2 regions of the Isoptericola sp. Y581 genome follow, and region 2 is predicted to be linked to the other one. Evidence: riboswitches for the same ligand, from Rfam matches in the RefSeq annotation. Region 2 holds a riboswitch; the other holds the start of a gene.
What was found. Region 2 has a riboswitch for FMN ahead of ribD (bifunctional diaminohydroxyphosphoribosylaminopyrimidine deaminase/5-amino-6-(5-phosphoribosylamino)uracil reductase RibD). Riboswitches for the same ligand answer to the same signal wherever they lie in the genome.
Positions count from the first base shown of each region.

Region 1: another riboswitch for FMN. It lies ahead of pnuC (nicotinamide riboside transporter PnuC); the one in region 2 lies ahead of ribD (bifunctional diaminohydroxyphosphoribosylaminopyrimidine deaminase/5-amino-6-(5-phosphoribosylamino)uracil reductase RibD).

Region 1 covers NZ_JCAIUK010000001.1:27,227-33,099, reverse strand. Annotated here, with positions in the region: gene AC1C2W_RS00155 (hypothetical protein) at 1-190, shown strand, start outside; gene AC1C2W_RS00150 (class I SAM-dependent methyltransferase) at 347-1,447, shown strand; gene AC1C2W_RS00145 (TetR/AcrR family transcriptional regulator) at 1,518-2,378, shown strand; FMN riboswitch at 2,511-2,641, shown strand; gene pnuC (nicotinamide riboside transporter PnuC) at 2,763-3,476, shown strand; gene AC1C2W_RS00135 (hypothetical protein) at 3,481-4,206, opposite strand; gene AC1C2W_RS00130 (GOLPH3/VPS74 family protein) at 4,247-4,933, shown strand; gene AC1C2W_RS00125 (histidine phosphatase family protein) at 4,942-5,472, shown strand; gene AC1C2W_RS00120 (acyl-CoA dehydrogenase family protein) at 5,627-5,873, opposite strand, start outside.
Region 2 covers NZ_JCAIUK010000003.1:408,344-414,216, reverse strand. Annotated here, with positions in the region: gene cmk ((d)CMP kinase) at 54-758, shown strand; gene der (ribosome biogenesis GTPase Der) at 853-2,427, shown strand; gene AC1C2W_RS08105 (hypothetical protein) at 2,458-3,504, shown strand; FMN riboswitch at 3,573-3,702, shown strand; gene ribD (bifunctional diaminohydroxyphosphoribosylaminopyrimidine deaminase/5-amino-6-(5-phosphoribosylamino)uracil reductase RibD) at 3,845-4,963, shown strand; gene AC1C2W_RS08095 (riboflavin synthase) at 4,967-5,602, shown strand; gene AC1C2W_RS08090 (bifunctional 3,4-dihydroxy-2-butanone-4-phosphate synthase/GTP cyclohydrolase II) at 5,599-5,873, shown strand, end outside.

The DNA.
Region 1 (5,873 bases), on a different contig from region 2:
CGTCGCCCTCGCCATGCTGCTGCTGGTGCTGCGGGGCCGGGTGTGGGCTTGGATCCCGTTCGCCATCGCCGCGGGCGTGGCGGTGCGCGAGGTGCGCTTCCTGCAGCGCGGGAGACGACCGACGGACGCCGGTTTCGACGAGCGCCGACGCAGCGACCAGGACCCCGAACGACGCCGCCGGCGCCGCTGAGCCCTCCCCGGCGTCCGCCCGTCGCGCGCCCGCGAGTCACCCGCTGCGGGCGTCGACGCGCCCGGCACCCGCGGACTAGCGTCGAGAACGGGGCGCCGCCGCCCGACGACGCCCGGGGTTCGCCCGCGTCGCGGGCGCCGGCACGGAGGCGCGGCCATGGGAACGACCGACGAGTTCGCCGACCGGTTCGTCACCTCCTGGCTCGGCGCGATCGACGTGCTGGCCGTCTACGTCGGCGACCGGCTCGGGTGGTACCGGGCACTCGCGGAGGCCGGCCCGCTCACCTCGGGCGCCCTGGCGGAGTCCACCGGCACGGCCGAACGCTACGCGCGCGAGTGGCTCGAGCAGCAGGCCGCGTCCGGCATCCTCCTCGCCGAGGACCCCGGCGCCGGCCCGGCCCTGGACGCCGACCCGCAGGAGGTCGGACGGGCGCGGACGTACGCGCTGCCCGCCGCGCACGCTGAGGTGCTCACCGACGCCTCGTCGCCGGCCTACCTGGCGCCCCTCGCGCGGTTCGTCGGGGCGATCGGCGCGCGGCTGCCGCAGCTCCTCGACGCGTACCGGGCCGGGGGCGGGGTCTCGTGGGACCAGTTCGGCGAGGACGCCCGGCAGGCGCAGGCCGACGTCAACCGTCCCTTGTTCGAGCGGCAGCTCGCGCCCGCGCTCGCCGCCGTACCGGAAATCCACGAGGTGCTGTCCCGTCCCGGGGCGCGCGTCGTCGACGTCGGGAGCGGCTTCGGCTGGTCGACCCTCGCTCTGGCCCGCGCGTACCCCGGCGCCGAGGTGCACGGGCTCGACGTCGACCGACCCTCCGTGGAGGCGGCACGGGTGGCGGCGGCCGAGGCGGGGCTCGCCGACCGGGTCACGTTCCACCTGGCCGACGCCGCCGAGCTCGCCGTCGCGCAGCCGTTCGACGCGGCGTTCGCCTTCGAGTGTGTGCACGACCTGCCGGACCCGGTCGCCGTCCTGGACGCCGTCCGGCGCGCGGTGCGGCCCGACGGGGTCGTCGTGGTCATGGACGAGGCGGTCGCGGAGGAGTTCCGCGCCCCGGCCGACGACGCGGACCGCGTCATGTACGGGTACAGCCTGTTCGTCTGCCTGCCCGACGGGCTGTCGACGACGCCGTCGGTCGGCACGGGGACCGTGATGCGGCCGGCCACGCTGCGTCGGTACGCGCGCGAGGCGGGCTACGCCGGCGTCGAGGTGCTGCCCGTGCACGACTTCGGCTTCTTCCGGTTCTACCGGCTGCTCCTCTGACGCCGCGGACCACGCCGCCGACACCGCGGGCAGGCCGACGTCGGGCGTGCTGCGGAGTAGCCTCCGTGGAATGACCGCCGTCCGGACGCACACCCACGCCCAGGCCGTCGACGCCGCGATCGACCTCTTCTCCCGGCAGGGCTACGAGCAGACCACCGTCGAAGAGATCGCCGACGCGGCCCGCGTCAGCCGTGCCACCTTCTTCCGCCGCTTCCGCTCCAAGGAGGACGTGGTCTTCGCCGACCACGAGCTGCTCCTCGAGGAGGTGGTGGTCATGCTCGCCGAGACCCGACCCGAGGCGCGCGCCAGCGAGGAGTCCGGCCGCGCGCCCGAGCGGGCATGGGACCCCGCCACCGATCCGTACCTCGAGGTGTGCCGGGCGGCGCGCCTCGTCTTCGACCACCACGTGGGGCAGCGCGAGACGTCGATCGCCCGGCACACGCTGCTCCAGCAGGTGCCCGCGCTGCGCGACCGCGAGCTCGTCACGACGCACCGCTACGAGCGGGCCTTCACCGCCTACCTGCGCGACACGCTCCCGCCGGACCGCTCCACGACGACGATGTCGATCGCCTTCGCCGCGTCCGTCGTCGCGGTGCACAACGCGATCCTGCGGCGGTGGCTGCGCAACCCCCACCTCGACCTGCGTCCCGAGCTCGAGGAGGCGTTCTTCGACCTGCGTCGGGCCGCCGTCGCCCCGTTCGCCCATCCCGACGACGAACCTCGGCACGCAGCCGGCACCGACGGCACGACGGCGGAGCACGACGTGCGCGAGGACGTTGCCCGCGAGAACGTTGCCCGCGAGAACGGCACCGGCACCTCGGCTCACGTCACCACCACCGGCGGCGACGGCCGGCGCGTCGTCGTCACCGTGCTGGAGCCCGGCGCCGGTCCGGACGACGTCGCCCGCGCCGTGCGGGACGCCCTCTCGTGATCGTCGTTGGTTGAGCCTGTCGAAACCGCCGCCGGGTTTCGACAGGCTCGACCAACGACGCCGGGGAATGCCGCTGTGGCATGCTGCGTTGCGCAAGAAGTCGCCGGGTCGTCCGGCGGCGAGACACGCACGTACGTGCTCCGGGGTCGGTGAAATTCCGAGCCGGCGGTGATAGCCCGCGACCCGCGCCTCCCTCGGGGGGCCGGTTGACCTGGTGGAACTCCAGGGCCGACGGTCAAAGTCCGGATGGGAGGCAGCGCGCGCGGCAGGCACCGGGGACCCGGTGCGTGCCGCCGGTCGTCGTGTCGCGGGTGCCCCGCCGGGCTCCCGCGACCGTCGTCCGTCCCCCCGGTCGCCCGCACGGCACGACCGGGAGAGGACTCGATGGACGCCATCCGCGCGCTGTTCGACGCGACGCTCACCATCGGCGACCAGACGCTGTACTGGCGCGAGATCATCGGCAACCTGTTCGGCCTCGCGTCCGCGCTCGGGGGCATGCGCCGCAAGGTGTGGGCGTGGCCGGTCGGCATCGTCGGCAACCTGGTGCTGTTCACCGTCTTCATGGGCTCGTGGTTCGGCGACACGAGCCGCGCCGACATGCTCGGCCAGGCCGGCCGGCAGGTGATGTTCCTGATCGTGTCCGTCTACGGCTGGGTGCAGTGGCGCCGCACGAAGCGCGCCGACCTCGAGCTGCGCGCCGACGGCAAGATCCCCGCCGCGGACGGCGCCGCGGTGCACCCGCGCTGGGCGTCGTGGCCGCAGCGGATCGGCATCGTCGTGGCCATGGCCGGCGGAACCCTGCTGCTCACGCCCATCTTCCGGTCGCTCGGCTCGTACGAGCCCGTGTGGGCCGACGCCTGGATCTTCATGGGCTCCCTCATCGCCACCTACGGCATGGCGAAGGGATGGGTGGAGTTCTGGCTGGTGTGGGTGGCGGTGGACCTCGTGGGGGTGCCGCTGCTCTGGTCGGCCGAGTACTACGCGACGGCCCTGATGTACGTCTTCTACGGCGCGTTCACGCTCGTCGGATTCTTCGTGTGGTGGCGCGTGCGCCGTCGTGAGCAGGCGGAGACTGCCTCGGCGATCGCGGCCGGCTGAGTCGTCAGTCGTCGATGTCGAGGACGGTCGCCGGCGTGGCCGCCCGCGCATCGAGACACGTGTCGGCGAGAACGGCGTCGACCAGGTCGGCCGGCCCGCCGAGCGCTGCCTCGCGCGTGTACTCGGGGACGCCGAGGAACCACGACCGGTCCTGCGGCCAGACGACCGACGGCGGGTCGCGGTGTCGCCGCAGGGCCAGCGCTGAACCCAGCGGCCCCGTCCACAGGTAGCGCGCGCGGTGGGGGTAGTCGAGCGGCTCGGCCGCCGGCCGCTCCACGCGCGTCGCCGCGAGCTCTGCGGTGACCTTCGCCTGCCCCCGGCGGAGCTCCTCCCGGTCGATGCGCGCCTGCCGGCCCCGCTGCCACCCGCGCGGGCGTTCGTCCGACACGTAGAGCGCCGCCATCCCGGGCGCGGTGGTCGGGTCGTCGCCATGGTCGTAGAGGTAGCCCCAGCCTTCCCACAGGCCGACGTGGACCGGCTGGTCGCCGGTGCGCGGCGCGAGCGCGGTGAGCAGTGTCACCAGGCGGGTGGACGCCCCATCGAAGTCGACGTCGCGCTCCTCGGGCTGGCTCTGGTCCAGCGGGAACGGCACCACCGCGTACGCCTCGTAGACCGGCGGGACGATCGCGTCGATCGTGGGCCCGAACTCGCCGAGGTGGGACAGAATCCACTCCCCCGCGCTCGGGTCGTCGTCCCAGGTGGCGCCCACGCGGGCCAGGTCGTCGCTCATGGCCCTCGACCCTACGCAGGCGGTGGGCGATGATCGACCGATGATCATCGCCGAGGACCTCCTGCTGCTGGCGTACGACGACGTGTCGGGCAGGCCGTCGCTCGACCGGACGCAGCTCGACTACCGGCTCGCCGGCGCGGTGCTGGTCGAGCTGGCGCTGGACGGCCGGGTGGACGTCACCGCGTCCCCGGAGACCGGCGCGGACGGCCGGCCGATCCGCGCGGGCCGAGTCGTCGTGCGCGACCCCTCCCCGGCGGGGCACCCGGCGCTCGACCACGCCCTGTCCTTCGTCGGGATCCGGCCCCAGGCGCCGAAGAACCTCGTCGCGCCCCTGGCGAAGGGCCTGCGCGAGCGGCTGCTGACCGGCCTCGCGGAGCGTGGCGTTCTGCGACGCGAGGAGGAGCACGTCCTGTGGATCTTCCCGACCACGTCGTGGCCGGCCGCCGACGCCACCCACGAGGACCGGCTCCGCGCGCAGTGCCGTGAGGTGCTGCTCGGCACCCGGGTCCCGGACGCGCGCACCGCCGCGCTGATCTCCGTTGCGAGCGGCTCGAAGCTGGTCCGCGGCCTGGTCCCGCCCGAGCAGCGGAGGCAGGCGGAGTCGCGCGCGAAGGACCTCGCCGCGCAGAGCTGGGCGAGCGCCGCGGTGAGGAAGGCCGTGGACGAGGTGATGGCCGCCGTCATGGCCGCGGTGATCATCCCCGCCGCGGTCACGGCGTCGAGCTGACCCTGTCCGTGCGGATCACCCTGGTCCGGCACGCCGCCCCGGAGGCGGCCGCCGACTCGCTCCCGGCAGCGTGGCCGCTGTCCCCGCCCGGCCGCGCCGCGGCCCGCGCCCTCCGGCTGCCCCGTGGAACCCGCGCGGTCGCGAGCGACGAACGCAAGGCGGTCGAGACGCTCGCCCTCGCCCTCGCCCTCGGCGTCGCCGAGATCATCGTCGACCCGCGCTTCGCGGAGGTCCGGCGCCCGGCCGAACCGCTCTCGCCCACCTTCCGGGAGGCACGACGCGCGTGGGTCGAGGATGTGCCCGACGCCCGGCACACCGGCTGGGAGACCAGCGTCGAGGCGGCGCGGCGGTTCGACGCGGGACTGCGTTTTCACGCCACCGGCGACGACCTCGTCGTCGCGACGCACGGCATGGTGCTGACCGCGTGGCTCGTCAAGATCGGCCGCGTGGCAGCAGGCCCGGCGGCGGGCGAGTTCTGGCATCGGCTCGAGCTCCCCGACCTTGTCACCGTCGATGTCAGCGTCGATCTCGACCCATGAACCTGCCACGTACGACGAAGGGGACCCCGCACGCTGCGGGGTCCCCTTCGTCGTGAATGGACGGCTCAGGCGAAGGCCGGACCTTCGCCGCGTTCGCCATCGCCTCCGCGTCGGCCGTGTGCCTCGTTCCTCGCCCCGCGACCTCTTCTCCGCCTCAGGCGAACGCGGAGACCCCGGTGATGTCACGACCCACGATGAGCGCCTGCATCGACTCGGTGCCCTCGTAGGTGTGCAGCGCCTCGAGATCGGCGAAGTGTCGGGCCACGCGGTTGGTGAGCAGGATGCCGTTGCCGCCGAGCATGTCGCGGGCGATGGACGCGACCGCGCGTGCCTGCCGGGTGGTCGTGTACTTGGCCAGCGACGCCTGCTCGCCGGTCAGCTGGCCGGCGTCGGCGAGGCGG
Region 2 (5,873 bases):
CCCGCCCCCGTCCTCCGCAAGCGCTGCGCGGCCCGGCCGTGCGACAACAGAAGGTGAGCTCTCACGTGGTCGTCATCGCCGTCGACGGTCCCTCCGGGTCCGGCAAGTCCAGCGTCTCGAAGGCGGTGGCCGCCCGGCTCGGGCTCGCCTACCTCGACACGGGCGCGATGTACCGGGCGGCGACGCTGTGGTGCGTCGAGGGGGGCACGGACCTCGCGGACCAGGCCGCCGTCGCCGACGCCGTGCGCGCGATGCCGCTCGAGATGGGCGTGGACCCGGGCGAGCCCACGGTGCGCCTGGACGGCCGCGACGTGGCTGAGGCCATCCGCACCACCGAGGTGTCGACGGCGGTCTCGCAGATCGCGACCAACCTGGACGTGCGCGCGGAGCTGCGCCGCCGCCAGCGCCATATCATCGAGGTGGAGAACGTCCCGGGCGGCTTCTCGGGCGGCCACGGCATCGTGGCCGAGGGCCGCGACATCACCACCGTGGTCGCGCCCGACGCCGACGCCCGCGTGCTGCTCACCGCGAGCGAGGAGGCGCGCCTGCGCCGCCGTTCGCTCGAGGTGCACGGCGCGGCGGACGACTCCGCGGTCGAGGCGACCCGCGACCAGGTGCTGCGCCGCGACCGCGACGACTCCACCGTGAGCGAGTTCCGGGTGGCCGCCGACGGCGTCGCCACCGTGGACTCGTCCGACCTCGATTTCGACCAGACGGTCGACGCCGTGCTCGCGGTCGTCGCCCAGGTCACGGCCTGACGAGACCCCGCGCCGGACGGCGGGACCCCCGCCGCGCACCGCGTGACGGGGGTCTCGTTCGTGACACCTGCCCAGGCCTGGGAGAATGGACTCCATGACCCCTCCCGCCGACGGCTCCGTGCCCGCTGCCGAGCCCACCGACGACCCCATCGCAGGCGCCGGCCCCGAGCTCGATGACGCGCCCACCGACGAGCCGACCCGCGACGCCGTGGCCGAGGTCCTCGAGGACGACGGCGACGACGAGGCGCGCGAGCGCGCCCTGCGCGTCGGCCTGGAGGAGTTCGAGCTCGACGAGGCCGACCGTGCGCTCCTCGACGCGGACTGGGACTCCGACGGCTTCGGGCCGGGCGAGATTCCGCTGCCCGTGCTGGCCGTCGTCGGCCGCCCTAACGTCGGCAAGTCGACCCTGGTCAACCGCATCCTCGGGCGCCGCGCGGCCGTCGTCGAGGACACCCCGGGTGTCACCCGCGACCGCGTCAGCTACCCCGGTGAGTGGGCTGGGCGGGAGTTCACCCTCGTGGACACCGGCGGCTGGGAAGTCGACGTCGCCGGGATCGAGTCCAAGGTCGCGGAGCAGGCCGAGGTGGCCGTCGAGCTGGCCGACGCCGTGCTCTTCGTCGTCGACGCGACAGTGGGCGCCACCTCGACCGACGAGCGCGTGGTCGAGCTGCTGCGCCGCTCGGGCAAGCCCGTGATCCTGTGCGCCAACAAGGTGGACGGCCCGTCGGGCGAGGCCGACGCCGCCTACCTCTGGGCCCTGGGCCTGGGGGAGCCGCACCCGGTCTCCGCGCTGCACGGGCGCGGCACGGGCGACCTGCTCGACGCCGCCATGAAGCTGCTGCCCGAGGTCTCCGAGCACGGCGAGCTGCGCCCGGCCGGCCCGCGCCGCGTCGCGCTCGTCGGGCGCCCGAACGTCGGCAAGTCGTCGCTGCTGAACAAGATCGCCGGCTCCGAACGCGTCGTCGTCGACGAGGTGGCGGGTACCACGCGCGACCCGGTCGACGAGCTCGTCGAGATCAAGGGCGTGCCCTACTGGTTCGTCGACACGGCAGGCATCCGCCGACGCGTGCACCAGACCCGCGGCGCTGACTTCTATGCCTCCCTGCGCACGCAGGCGGCGATCCAGAAGGCCGAGGTGGCCGTGGTGCTGGTCGACGCCTCGCAGCCGATGACGGAGCAGGACACGCGCGTCATCTCGCAGGCCGTCGACGCCGGGCGCGCGCTCGTCATCGCCTACAACAAGTGGGACCTCATGGACGACGACCGTCGTCCGTACCTCGAGCGCGAGATCGAGAAGGACCTGGTGCAGGTGCAGTGGGCGCCGCGGGTCAACGTCTCGGCGCGCACGGGGTGGCACACCGACAAGCTGGAGCGGGCCCTCGAGGCGTCGCTCGCATCATGGGACACCCGCATCCCGACCGGACGGCTCAACGCGTTCCTCGGCGAGCTCGTGGCCGCGCACCCGCACCCGCTGCGGGGCGGGAAGCAGCCACGCATCCTGTTCGGCACCCAGGCGGCCACGCGGCCGCCGCGGTTCGTCATCTTCGCCACCGGCTTCCTCGAGGCCGGGTACCGCCGGTTCATCGAGCGCCGCCTGCGCGAGACCTTCGGCTTCGAGGGCACGCCCATCGAGATCAGCGTGCGCGTGCGCGAGAAGCGGCGGCGGTGATCGGGCGGTGCGCACCTCGGTGAGCCGTCGATGAAGCCAGAGCCGCTCGTCAGGAGGGGGCGCCTGCTGCGCCTGGGCGCGGCGCGCGACACCTCGGCCGTGCGGCACCTGGTGACCTTCCTCGTGCTCACCGTGGCGACCGTGCTGGTCACCCGGTTCCTGCTCGCCGCCTCCGGCTACCCGCAGGTGGGCGGCGGGGGGCTGCACGTGGCGCACGTGCTGTGGGGCGGGCTCGGCATGGCGCTCGCGGTCGTGGTCCTGCTGTCGTGGGTGGGCCCGGCGCTGCGCTCGCTGGGCGCGGTGCTCGGCGGGATCGGCTTCGGCCTGTTCGTCGACGAGATCGGCAAGTTCGTCACGTCGGACAACGACTACTTCTACGAGCCGACGGCCGCCCTGATCTACGCCGTGGTGGTCGTGCTCGTGCTGCTCGTGGAGGCGCTGCACGGGCGTCGGGAGCGCCACCCCGCCGAGTACCTGGCCGTCGCCACCGACCGCGCCGTGGCGGGGGTGGCCGGCGGCTTCACGGGCGCAGAGCGCGCGGAGGCCCGCGCCCTCGTGGAGCGCGGGCGCGACGAGCCGTTGGCGGCGGAGGTCTCGGCCCTCGTCGAGGCCGTGCCGCGGGACGACGTCGCGGTGCCTGACCCGGTGCGCGCCCTCGTGCGCAGGGGGTCGGCGTGGTTCGCCGACGCGATGGAGCACCGGTGGGCGGCCACCGTCGTGGCGGTTGTGGTGCTCGGCACGGCCGCGGGGTCGCTGGTGGTGGGGCTGCGGGCGGCGACCGGCGCCCTCGACGTGCCCGGCTGGGTGGGCGTCGGGATCCTCTCCGCGGCGGCCTGCACGGTGGCCTGCGTGGTCACGGGGATCTTCGTCGGGCGCGGCGACCACCGCTCGGGCGCGGTATGGGTGCGGCGCGGGGTCCTCGTCAGCCTGCTCGTCACGCAGCTGCTCGCGTTCCGCGCCGTGCAGTGGGTGGCCGTGTCCGGGCTGGCCGTGGACCTGCTGGTGCTCGCCGCCCTCGAGGTGGCCCTCGGTCGCGACGACGAACGACGGGTCGCCCGCCGTCGTGCCGCTGCGTGAGACGTCTGTCACTCGGGCTTGCAGTGCCGTGGGCTCCGTGGCACGGTCAGCGATGACGAGCGAGAAGCTCGCGTGCTCTGGGGTCGGTGAAAATCCGAGCCGGCGGTGAAAGTCCGCGACCCGGTCACATCCTGTGACCGGTTGACCAGGTGGAACTCCTGGACCGACGGTCAAAGTCCGGATGGGAAGCGCACGCGGCGGGCTCCCCGTCCGGTCCGTTCCCGGTCCCTTGTGGGCCGGCGCCCCCTCGTGGTGGCGTTCGCGGCCCGGCCGGTCGTGAGCACGTCCGACCCAGCCTTCCTGTCTCCGGGGTCCGCGACCGGACGACGGAGGCAGGGAAATGACACAGCCGGCCGGCACCACGGGTGCCCTGGCGGGGGCGAGCGCGGCGGAGGACGCCGCGATGCGGCGGGCGCTGGAGCTCGCGAGGCAGGGCCCCGCCCGCGGGCCGAATCCGCGGGTCGGGTGCGTGCTGCTGAGCCCCGACGGCCGCGTGCTCGCCGAGGGATATCACCGTGGCGCGGGCACCGCGCACGCCGAGGTCGATGCGCTGCTGCGGGCGCGCGAGGCCCACGGTCCGGATGCCGCCAGCGGGACGACCGCCGTCGTCACCCTCGAACCCTGCGCCCACCGCGGCCGTACCGGCCCGTGCGCCGACGCGCTGCGCGAGGCCGGGGTGGCGCGCGTCGTGCACGCCCAGCGCGACCCCAACCCCGCCGCCTCCGGCGGCGGAGCCCGGCTGCGCGCCGCGGGCGTCGACGTCGCGAGCGGGCTGCTCGCCGACGAGGCGCGCGCCCTCAACGAGACCTGGACGCGGGCGCTCGAGCTCGGCCGCCCGGTCGTCACCTGGAAGCTCGCCAGCACCCTCGACGGGCGCGCGTCCGCCGCCGACGGCACGTCGCGTTGGATCACCGGCCGGGCGGCGCGCCGCGACGTGCACAGGCTGCGCGCCGGCGTCGATGCTGTGCTGGTCGGGACGGGCACCGCCCTGGCGGACGACCCCGACGTCACCGTGCGGCACGGGCACCTGCACGGGCCACAGCCCGACCGCGTCGTCGTCGGCCTGCGCGACCTGCCGTCGTCGTCCCGCCTTGCGCGCGCCGCCGCGGCGGGGGAGGCCGTGCACCACCTGCGCACCCACGACCCGCACGCGGTGCTCGACGCGCTCTGGCACCGCGAGCACCGGCACGTGCTGCTGGAGGGCGGCCCCGCGCTCGCCGCCGCCTTCTGGCGCGCCGGGCTCGTCGACCAGGTGGTCGCCTACGTGGCACCCGTGCTGCTCGGCCTCGGAGCCCCCGCCGTCGCCGACCTGGGCATCGGCACCATCGCGGACGCCGCTCGCCTCGACCTGATCGACGTCACCGTGCTGCCCGCCGAGGCCCCCACGGCCGGCGACGCAGCGGACCCCACCGACACCACCACCGTGCGGCTCACCCTGCGGCCGCGGAAGGAGCGCTGAGCCATGTTCACCGGGATCGTGGAGGAGCTGGGCACCGTCATCGCAGTGCGCGAGGACGCCGACGGCGCGCGGCTGACCGTCGCCGCCGAGACCGTGCTGGGGGGCACCCGGCTCGGCGACTCCATCGCCGTCGACGGCTGCTGCCTGACCGTGACCTCCGTCGAGGGCGGGGAATGGACCGCCGACCTCATGGCCGAGACGCTCAAGCGCACCAGCCTGGGCACCCGCGAGCCCGGCGACCGCGTGAACCTGGAGCGGGCGCTCGCGGCCGACGGGCGGCTCGGCGGGCACGTGGTGCAGGGGCACGTCGACGGCGTCGGCACCGTGCTGTCGCGGACGCCCGGCGAGCGGTGGGAGGTGGTGGAGATCGCGCTGCCGGTGGACCTCGCGCGGTACGTCGTGGCGCAGGGGTCGATCGCCGTCGACGGCGTGAGCCTCACCGTGGTGCACGCGGGCGACGAGTCGTTCACGGTGAGCCTCATCCCCGAGACGCTGGCCCGCACGACCCTCGGGCGCCGCGGCGCGGGCGAGGCCGTGAACCTCGAGGTGGACGTACTGAGCAAGTACGTGGAGCGGCACCTGTCGTACGGCGCTGCGCAGGGCCTGCGCGCCCCCGCCGGGAGCGGGGCGGACCGATGAGCGCGGGGACGGCTCGGGAGGCGACGGCGGCATGGGAGCGTGTCGCGCGGGCGATCGCGGACGTCGCCGCCGGGAGGGCCGTCGTCGTCGCGGACGACGCGGACCGGGAGAACGAGGGCGACCTCATCTTCGCTGCCGACGCCGCGACGCCGGAGCTCATGGGCTTCCTCGTGCGGCACTCGAGCGGGCTGGTGTGCGTCGGGACGTCCGGCCGGACGCTCGACCGGCTGTGGCTGCCGCTGATGGTCGGTGAGAACCAGGACGCCTATCG